Regions from separate parts of the Pseudoduganella albidiflava genome, predicted to be linked through region 2. Evidence: predicted binding sites of a transcription regulator. Region 2 holds the regulator's gene; each other region holds the start of a gene.
What was found. Region 2 encodes sigma-54, which starts transcription at its own class of promoters, with help from an activator protein. Its sites were predicted from a motif close to TGGCANGNAANCTGCTTT; they were not measured.
Positions count from the first base shown of each region.

Region 1: pqqA (pyrroloquinoline quinone precursor peptide PqqA) is a predicted target of sigma-54. The motif match lies at 1,125-1,142, and genes of this name have one in related genera.
Region 3: EYF70_RS09010 (PEP-CTERM sorting domain-containing protein) is a predicted target of sigma-54. The motif match lies at 1,618-1,635, and genes of this name have one in related genera.

Region 1 covers NZ_CP036401.1:3,988,057-3,991,328, forward strand. The annotation lists gene EYF70_RS16415 (sensor histidine kinase) at 1-883, shown strand, start outside; gene pqqA (pyrroloquinoline quinone precursor peptide PqqA) at 1,236-1,310, shown strand; partial or broken gene pqqB (pyrroloquinoline quinone biosynthesis protein PqqB) at 1,377-2,338, shown strand; gene pqqC (pyrroloquinoline-quinone synthase PqqC) at 2,335-3,027, shown strand; gene pqqD (pyrroloquinoline quinone biosynthesis peptide chaperone PqqD) at 3,042-3,272, shown strand, end outside.
Region 2 covers NZ_CP036401.1:6,321,637-6,324,908, reverse strand. The annotation lists gene lptB (LPS export ABC transporter ATP-binding protein) at 1-598, shown strand, start outside; gene EYF70_RS26305 (RNA polymerase factor sigma-54) at 637-2,112, shown strand; gene hpf (ribosome hibernation-promoting factor, HPF/YfiA family) at 2,253-2,609, shown strand; gene EYF70_RS26295 (enoyl-CoA hydratase/isomerase family protein) at 2,781-3,272, shown strand, end outside.
Region 3 covers NZ_CP036401.1:2,141,817-2,145,088, forward strand. The annotation lists gene EYF70_RS09005 (Na+/H+ antiporter) at 1-410, opposite strand, end outside; gene EYF70_RS09010 (PEP-CTERM sorting domain-containing protein) at 612-1,562, opposite strand; tRNA gene EYF70_RS09015 (tRNA-Gly) at 1,842-1,917, shown strand; gene EYF70_RS09020 (chemotaxis protein) at 2,170-3,132, shown strand; gene EYF70_RS09025 (hypothetical protein) at 3,139-3,272, shown strand, end outside.

The DNA of each region.
Region 1 (3,272 bases), 2.3 Mb from region 2:
GTCGGCATTGATCATGCTGATGACGGTGATCGTCTGGGCCGGCACCGGCGCCGGACTCGCGCCGCTGCTGCGCCTGCGCCGCGAAGTGGAAGGCCGCTCGCCGAACGACCTCACCCCGCTGCGCGCCGAAGCGGCCCCGCGCGAACTGCGCTCGCTGGTGCGCGCGCTGAACGCCCTGCTGGCCGCGGTGCGCCAGAATGTCGATGCCCAGAAGCGCTTCATCGCCGATGCCGCCCACCAGTTGCGCACGCCGCTGGCGGGCCTGATCAGCCACGCCGAACTGGCACTGGGCGCGACCAACGACAAGGCCCTGGTGGCGCGCCTGACCATGCTGCACCAGAGCGCCACGCGCAGCGCCCACCTCATTTCCCGCATGCTGATGCTGGCGCGCGCCGAGCCCGAGGCGGCCATGGTGCGGGAGCGCTCGCCCGTCGAACTGAGCGCGCTGGTCGAGCAGGTGGTCGCGGACATGGTGCCGAAGGCGCTGCGTGCCGGCGCCGATCTCGGCATCGCCGACCAGGGCGCGGCGGACGATCCGGCTGGTCTTCAGGTGCTGGCCAATCCGATGCTGCTGACCGAGGCGCTCGTCAACATCCTCGACAACGCCATCGAATATGCCGGCTCGGGCAGCGAGATCACCGTGGCCCTGCGGCGCGATGGCGGCCATGCCCGCATCAGCGTCAGCGACAACGGCCCCGGCATCGCCCGCGCCGACCATGCGCGCGTGTTCGACCGGTTCGTACGTGCCACCGACCAGGGCCTGGGCTGCGGGCTGGGCCTGGCGATCGTGCAGGAGATCGTCATGCAGCATGGCGGCAGCGTGGCGCTGGAAGATGTCGAGCCGCACGGCCTGGAGGTGATCGTCAAGCTGCCCTTGCTGTGACAAGCCGGCAGGAAGGGCTCCCCCACCTGCAAACCGGCCGACGATACATCAGTAGTGCAGACCTTCCGGCCATCGACTGGCACAGTGCGTCATCGGGGCAAATACACTGTTCGGTTTTGACACACTGTTGCGCCCACCTGCGTCAAAGCCCTTCCGCATCCGGTGGCGCAATCGGCTTCCCGCCTGTGCCCGCTGGGCGCCAGGTCCCGCCTCGCCCCGCATCGCCCCGCATCGCGCTCTTTGGCACGATTATCGCTTTATGCCTGTGACTGCACGAACCGTGCGGTAAGCCCTTGAGCCGTCCGTCCGCGTAACCGGCCTGCTCATCACACCAATCTGGAGGAGACCTATCATGACCTGGAGCAAACCGGAATTTACCGACCTGCGTTTCGGATTTGAAATCACGATGTATATCGCAAACCGCTAGGGCCTTGCCCAGGAAACCGTGCCGCAGGGTCAGCCGGGCACAGGTTTCCGTCCACTGAACGACACCATGAAAATCATCGTATTGGGTTCGGCAGCTGGGGGCGGCTTCCCGCAGTGGAACTGCAACTGCCGCAATTGCGCGGGCGTGCGCAGCGGCACGCTTGCCGCCACGGCCCGTACCCAATCGTCGATCGCGGTCTCGGGCGATGGCAAGGACTGGGTGCTGATCAACGCGTCTCCCGACATCCTGGCGCAGATCCGCGCGAGCCGGCGCTGCAGCCGTCGCGGGCAAAGCGCGATTCCGGCATCGCCGCCGTGATGCTGATGGATGCGCAGATCGACCATGTCACCGGTCTGTTGATGCTGCGCGAGGGAAGGCCGCTGCCACTCTACTGCACCGCATCGGTATGGAACGATCTCAACACCAGCCTGCCCCTGGCGCCGGTGCTGTCGCACTACTGCGGCGTGCACTGGCACCCGTTGCACACCATCGGCGACGGCCCCGGAATGCAGGCGGTCCAGGTGCCGGGCATCGACGGCCTCCGTTTCACGCCGCTGGCCCTGTCCAGCAAGGCGCCGCCGTATTCGCCGCACCGCGCGCAGCCGGGCATCGGCGACAATATCGGCCTGCTGATCGAGGATACCGACAGCGGCAGGTCGCTGTTCTACGCGCCGGGGCTGGGCATGATCGAACCGCAGGTCGATGCCGCCATGCGCCAGGCCGACTGCGTGCTGGTCGATGGCACGTTCTGGCGCGCCGACGAGATGATCGAACTGGGCTTTTCCAGCAAAAGCGCGGCCGACATGGGCCATTTGCCGCAGTCGGGCGAGGCCGGGATGATCGCGGTGCTGGATAGCCTGGATAGCCTGGATGCGCACGGGGATGCACGGCGCCAGACGGAACGGCGCAAGATCCTCATTCATATCAATAACACCAACCCGATCCTGGACGACGGCTCGGCGCAGCGTGCGCTGCTGGCGCGCCACGGTATCGAAGTCGCCTTCGACGGCATGGAGATCGTCCTGTGACGAGCGCACCGGCCTGGAGCCGCACCGAGTTCGAAGCGCAATTGCGCGCGCGCGGCGCCGGCTACCACATCAATCATCCGTTCAACGTCAGGATGAACAGCGGCCTGCTGCGCGAGGACCAGATCCGCGGCTGGGTTGCCAACCGATTTTATTACCAGGTCAACATCCCGCAAAAGGACGCCGCGATCATCGCCAACTGCCCCGATCGGGAAACTCGCCGCAAATGGGTGCGCCGCATCCTCGACCATGACGGCTGGGACGGCAACGATGGGGGCATCGAGGCCTGGCTGCGGCTCGGGGCAGCGGTCGGCCTCGAAGACGGGGTGTTATGGTCGCAACGCCACGTGGTGCCCGGTGTCCGTTTCGCTGTCGATGCCTATGTCAATTTCGCGCGCCAGGCGCCCTGGCAGGAGGCGGTCTGCTCGTCACTGACGGAAATGTTCGCACCGCAGATCCACAAGGACCGCCTGGCCAACTGGCCTGCCCACTATGGCTGGATCGACCAGGCGGGCCTGCAGTATTTCCGCGGCCGTATTTCGCTGGCCGAACGCGACGTCGAGCACGGCCTGCAGGTCACGCTCGATCATTTCACGACGCGCGCCCAGCAGGAGCGTGCGCTCGAGATCCTGCAGTTCAAGCTCGACATCCTGTGGTCCATGCTCGATGCGATCGAAAAAGCCTACCCTTGACCTCAGGTGCCACGATGACGACGATTCCCGACAAGCCGCTTCTTTCCCGCCTGTTCCGCATGCAGTGGGAGGAAGCGCAAGGCCAGTATGTCCTGCTGTACCCGGAAGGCATGGTGAAGCTCAACCAGAGCGCGGCCGAGATCCTGAAACGCTGCGACGGCCAGCGCAGCGTACCGGCCATCGTCGACGAGCTGGAACAGGCGTTCAAGGCCAGCGGCCTGGGGGCCGATGTCGATGAATTCCTG
Region 2 (3,272 bases):
CATGATCGTGGGCCTGGTGGCGTCCGATGCCGGCACCATCGACCTCGATGGCACCGACATTTCCACCCTGCCGATCCACAAGCGTGCCACCCTCGGCCTGTCGTACCTGCCGCAGGAAGCGTCGGTGTTCCGCAAGCTGACCGTGGAAGAAAACATCCGTGCCGTGCTGGAGATCCAGAAGGTAAACGGCAAGGCGCTCACCAGGGCGGAGATCGACGAGCGGCTGAACGCGCTGCTGGCCGACCTGCAGATCGAGAAGCTGCGCGAGAACACGGCGCTGTCGCTGTCCGGCGGTGAACGGCGCCGGGTGGAGATCGCCCGCGCGCTGGCGACCAATCCCCGCTTCGTGCTGCTGGACGAGCCGTTTGCCGGCGTCGACCCGATCGCCGTCATCGAGATCCAGCGCATCGTGCGCTTCCTGAAGGAGCGCAGCATCGGCGTGTTGATCACGGATCATAACGTGCGGGAAACGCTGGGCATCTGCGACCGGGCGTATATCATCAACCAGGGCAGTGTGCTGGCTTCCGGCCGGCCCGACGACATCATCGCCGACGAGTCCGTACGTCGTGTCTATCTGGGTGAACATTTCCGCATGTGAGCGGCCTTGACCAGACCTCAACCAGCTCCTAATCAGCCATGAAACAGTCTTTGCAACTGCGTACTTCCCAGCACCTCGCGCTGACGCCGCAATTGCAGCAGTCGATCCGGCTGCTGCAATTGTCCACGCTGGAGCTGCACCAGGAACTGGAACAGCTGCTGACCGATAACCCGCTGCTGGAGCGGCTCGACGATCCGCTCGACCGCTCGGTGCGCCTGCTGGCCGATGGCGCGATCAACACGACGCAGGGGACCGGCGAGGCGCCACCGGAAGGCGGGCCGCCGCAGGATACGCCCGCCGCGCCGGAACCCGAGCCGTTCGATGGCGGCGAAGGCGAAGGCCTCGATACCGGCGCCGGCGATACCGACTGGAGCAGTGCCGGCAGCAGCAAGGGCCCGGACGACGACGATTCCCGTCCCCAGCTGGAAGCCAGCCACCGCAGCCTGCGCGAGCACCTGATGGAGCAGATGCGCGTGACCGTGCTGGAGGCGCGCGACCGGGGCCTGGTGGAACTGATCATCGATGCGCTCGACGATAACGGCTACCTCGAGGAAAGCCTGGAAGAGATCCACGAGCGCATGCCGGAAGAGCTGGAAATCGAGATCGGCGAATTGCGCACCGCGCTCAACCTGCTGCAGAGCTTCGATCCGCCGGGCATCGGCGCGCGCAACGCGTCCGAGTGCCTGGCGCTGCAGATCCGGCGCATGCCCGGCGTGCCGCTGGTCACGCGGCGCATGGCGCTGTGCATCGTTGAAAAACACTTGCAGTGGTTTGCCCAGCGCGACTTCAACAAGCTCAAGAAGGCGCTCGACTGCGACGACGAAGACCTGCGCGAAGCACAGGCCGTGATCCGCCAATGCAATCCGCATCCGGGCGCCGCCTTCGCGGCCGACGTGTCAGACTACGTGGTACCGGATGTGGTGGTAAAGCGGGGGCGCAACGGCTGGATCGTCACGTTGAACAACGACGTGATGCCCCGCCTGCGTGTCAATGCGCTGTACGCCAGCCTGCTCAAGCAGGGCAAGGGCGAAACGCAGATGAATGCACAGCTGCAAGAAGCAAAGTGGCTGATCAAGAATATGCGCCAGCGCTTCGACACGATCCTCCGCGTGGCGCAGGCCATCGTCGAACGGCAGAAGAACTTTTTCTCGCATGGCGCGGTGGCAATGAGGCCCCTTGTGTTGCGTGAAATAGCTGATACACTGGGCCTACACGAGAGTACTATCTCTCGGGTAACAACTCAAAAATATATGCTGACGCCGCATGGCATGTTTGAGTTGAAGTACTTTTTTGGCAGCCACGTTGCAACCGAAGCTGGCGGGGAAGCATCCTCGACTGCGATACGGGCGCTGATCGTGCAATTCACAGGAGCCGAAGACCCGAAGAACCCTTTATCCGACAGTAAGATTGCGGACATGCTGGGTGAACAAGGCATGGTGATTGCGCGACGCACTGTTGCCAAATATCGCGAAGCATTGAAAATTCCCCCGGTCAGCCTCCGCAAATCGCTATAGCAGCTCGTTGCAAGCGCATTTGCAAACCCCTTTGCAAGCCCTTGCGGCAAATCCTGGTAGTGCTTGGGTTCCTCTGCGCCGCCTTGCCTGTTTTGGCGGATAACGCACGAACCTGTTATATCTTCTTTAGGAGTGTGTGTATGAATCTGACCATCAGTGGACACCATATCGACGTTACCCCTGCCATTCGCGAGTATGTGCAGAACAAGCTGGAACGCGTTAGACGCCATTTCGATCAGCTGATCGATGTAAGTGTGATCCTGAGTGTAGATAATCTCACCGAGAAAGAGAAAAGACAGAAAGCCGAAATCAATCTGCGCATGTCGGGCAAGACCGTATTCGTTGAAAGTGTCGCCCAGGATCTGTATGCGGCCATCGATACTCTGATCGACAAGCTGGACCGCCAGGTCATGAAGCACAAGGATAAAGTGCAGAACCACAACCACGAAACCATCAAGCACCTGAGCGAGGCCGAGATCCCCGCATCGCCCGCATAACGACGGGCGCAGGTCGCGGTGGCAGAACTGCTCCGGTTCTGCCACCGCTGCAACCGCTACAACAGAAGGGCGCGCGATGCGCCCTTTGTTACGTCCGGGTCCAAGGTTTACGTCACACACGCCGCATCCATGGCTAGAATGAGGCCAATAACGACAACGATGCGAGACACCATGACCGACCACGTCCATACCAAGGTGCGTAACGGCACCGGCTTCATCACGCTCGACCGGCCCAGGACATTGAACTCGCTGTCACTCGACATGATCCGGGCGATCACCGGCGCGTTGCTGGCCTGGCGCGACGACGATGACATCGCGGCCGTAGTCATCCGCAGCAGCACCGACAAGGCGCTGTGCGCCGGCGGCGACATCCGCTTCTTCCATGCCGCCGGCGGTGCCACTCCGCAGGGCGGCAGCGCCCAGGTCGAGGATTTCTTCACCGAGGAATACGCGCTGAACTACCTGGTGCACTGCTTCCCGAAGCCGTACGTGGCCATGATGGATGGCGTGGTGATGGGCGGCGGCATGGGCATCGCCCAGGGCGGCCCGCAATGCGGCGTGCGCGTGGTAACCGACCGCACACGGCTGGCAATGCCCGAGGTGAACATCGGGCTGTTCCCGGACGTGGGCGGCAGTTATTTCCTGTCGCGCGCGCCCGGCAAG
Region 3 (3,272 bases), 3.3 Mb from region 2:
GCGCGCGAGGCGATCGAGCCGACGGCCACCGGATCGGTGGGCGACACGATGGCGGCCAGCGCGAAGGCGACCGGCAGCGGCATCGCCGGGATCAGCCAGTGGATCAGGAACCCGGCGCCCAGCACGGTGAAGATGACGAGGCCGAAGGCCAGTTCGAGGATGATGCCCTTGTCGCGGAACAGGCCGCTCTTGGGAATGCGCCAGCCATCCAGGAACAGCAGCGGCGGCAGGAACAGCAGGAAGAACAGGCCGGGATCGAGTTGCACGCCATGGCCCGTATAGCCGGCGATGGCGGCGCCCAGGCCGATCTGCACGAGCGGCAGGGGCAGGGCCACCGGCAATACCCGGACCAGGTAGGCGCTGGCCACCACGGCCAGCAGCATGGCCAGTACGATTTCGATCGAATCCATTGTTGCGACTTGCTCCCCGTTGCCCTTGACCGCAAGGTTGTTAATTAGTGAACCAGTGCAATTATAGGAGGATGAGGCGCGGCGGGCGGGGCAAAGGAGGATCCCCGCGGTGGGGGCGCCGGATCGCGGCCCAAAAAAAACCCGCGGCAGGGTCCGCGGGCCAACAGGAGGGAAGGGTGCTCAGGCGCGTGGCATGGTGGCTCAGGTGCGTGGCCGGGGACGGCGGGGCAGGCGGCGGCCGATCGCCATCGCGACCATGCCGGTGCCGAGCAGGGCCAGCGAGGCCGGTTCCGGCACTTCCTGCTGCAGCGCGCTGACCAGCGTGTTGTGCTGCACCGTGATCTGGTAGTCGCGGTCCGCCAGCAGTTTCTGCGAGGTCTCTTGCAGGTGCTTCGTGCCTTCGGGGAGCGTGTACAGTGACGTGCCGTTGTTGCCATGGGTGCGGCTGACCGTCGCCATGCCGTTGATCTCCTGGGGCGCGTAGTGGAACACCAGCGCATTGGTCTTCAGGTCGACGATGTTCACGCTCCAGGAAATGCGGGCGTTGGCGGTTGTGACGGGCCGTCCTTCGGGCGACGCATACGCCATCGCGAACGCGGTGGCGTCGAACGAGAAGGTCATCGTATCGTTGCTGTTGAGCCGGAACAGCATCGTGTTCGAACTGCCGACCGACGAGTTGCTGTTGGCGAACTGCATGTTCTGGGAAGTGGCCACGTCGGCCCGCGTCTGCGATCGGGCGCCGGTGGCCGCGCCATTCACCAGGATGGCGGAGCCGATGAAATTCTGGTCCGCGTAGCCGAAGTTGCCCAGCATCGGCTTGACCGCATGAAATGGCGTGAAATTGTTCTCGCCGAAGGCCGGGCAGGGGGTGCCCACGCACTGGTGCGCCACGTCGGGCCGGGGGCCGATGGCCGACTTGCTGACCAGTGTATTGTTCAGCGAAGCCGTGGCGTGCGCATCGTTGACGCCGACCAGTTTGATGAAGTCCGCGTTCTGGTACTGGGCGCCGCCGCTCTTCAGGATCCTGAAGTTGTTGATGTCCAGGATGGCCGAGGCGAATGTGCCGGCGCTGGCCGGTGCCATGCCGAACGTGGCGGCCGCGGCTGCCACGAGAAGCGTCATGTTGCGTCGGATCGTGTTGGGTCGAGTCATTTTTTGCCCCTAGGGTTGGTTGCGTGACCCGGTGCAGACCGGGTTGGCTATCCACGGAGCATTATTGGTGCCAGAGAAATTTGTGTTGCAACTTCAATGGGTTGGCGATGTCGCGGCCGCTTCCCTGGCGAAAGTGCAAAGAATGCCGACGGTGGCTGGCCTGGTTCGCGGGCGATCGGTCCGGGAGTGACGAGCCGGCGATGGCTGCGGGACACGGCTGCGCCTTTGCAATTGACTCTGGTAATGATCAAAACGTTCTGGCATAATCATGCCTCTTCTGCGGGAGTAGCTCAGTTGGTAGAGCGCAACCTTGCCAAGGTTGAGGTCGAGAGTTCGAGACTCTTCTCCCGCTCCAGGATTCAGACGGCAGCCTTCGGGCTGCCGTTTTCGTTGTTTTTTCTGTTTTCCTTTCCCCGCCGTTTTCCAATCCCCGCCGTGGTTCAGCGGGCGGAATGCCTCATCGCGCGGCCGGTTGCAATACTGTTGTTTCTCGGCACTATTCTGCATTGTCTTAATGTACAGGAACGGTGGTGCGCGCAATTTTCTCGCCTATACTGCCTCCCATCGACGCCGCATCGCGGCCAGCCTTGACACCGGGGATTTACAGATGAAAAGCGTACAGCAGGAAATCGACGAACGCACCAACCTCACCAACACGAACAAATTCGAACTGCTGCTGTTCCGCCTCGGTGGCGACGAAAATGGCGACCGTTCGGAGCTGTATGGCATCAACGTGTTCAAGATCCGCGAAATCGTCGCGATGCCGCCCGTGACGGCGGTGGCCGGCGCGCAGCCGCACATGCTGGGCGTGGTGAACCTGCGCGGCCAGATCATTCCCGTGATGGACTTGCCGGCGATCGTCGGCGTCAAGCCGAAGACGGGCCTGAACATCATGCTGGTGACGGAATTCGCCCGCACCACGCAGGCCTTCGCCGTCGAATCGGTGGATGAAATCGTGCGCCTGGACTGGAGCCAGGTGCTGACCGCGGAAGGCAGCAACGCGACCGGCATGGTGACGTCGATCGCCCGCCTCGATGGCGATACCAGCGGCACGCGCCTGGCCCAGGTGCTGGACGTGGAAACCATCCTGCGCCGCATGGTGCCCGCCGAAGGCAAGGAAGTGGATCCGGAATCGATTCCCACCATCGCGCTGAAGCAGGGCGCCTTCATCCTGGCCGCCGACGATTCCGTCGTGGCCCGCAACCTGATCGAGCAGGGCTTGCAGGCCATGCACGCGCCGTTCGTGATGACGAAGTCCGGCAAGGAAGCCTGGGACAAGCTGAACAGCATCGCCGTGGGCTGCAAGGCCGAAGGCATCGACGTTGCCGATCGCGTGGCCCTGGTGCTGACCGACCTGGAAATGCCGGAAATGGATGGCTTCACGCTGACCCGCAAGATCAAGCAGGACCCGCGCTTCTCGAAGATCCCGGTAGTGATCCACTCTTCGCTGTCCGGCAAGACCAACGAAGACCACGTCAAGGGCGTGGGCGCCGATGCCTACGTGGCCAAGTTCGTGGCCGAGGACCTGGCGACCACCATCAAGAGCGTACTGCACAAGAAGGACGCGTAAGACGGCATGCCGCGCGCCGATCCGGCGCAGCGCACGAAACCGGGCCGAGGCCCGGTTTTTTTATTGCCTGCCGCATCCCGAGCCCTCGCGCTACTGGAATGCAGCCACGCATTTTGTGCTGGGAATTACTTCCTGGACCG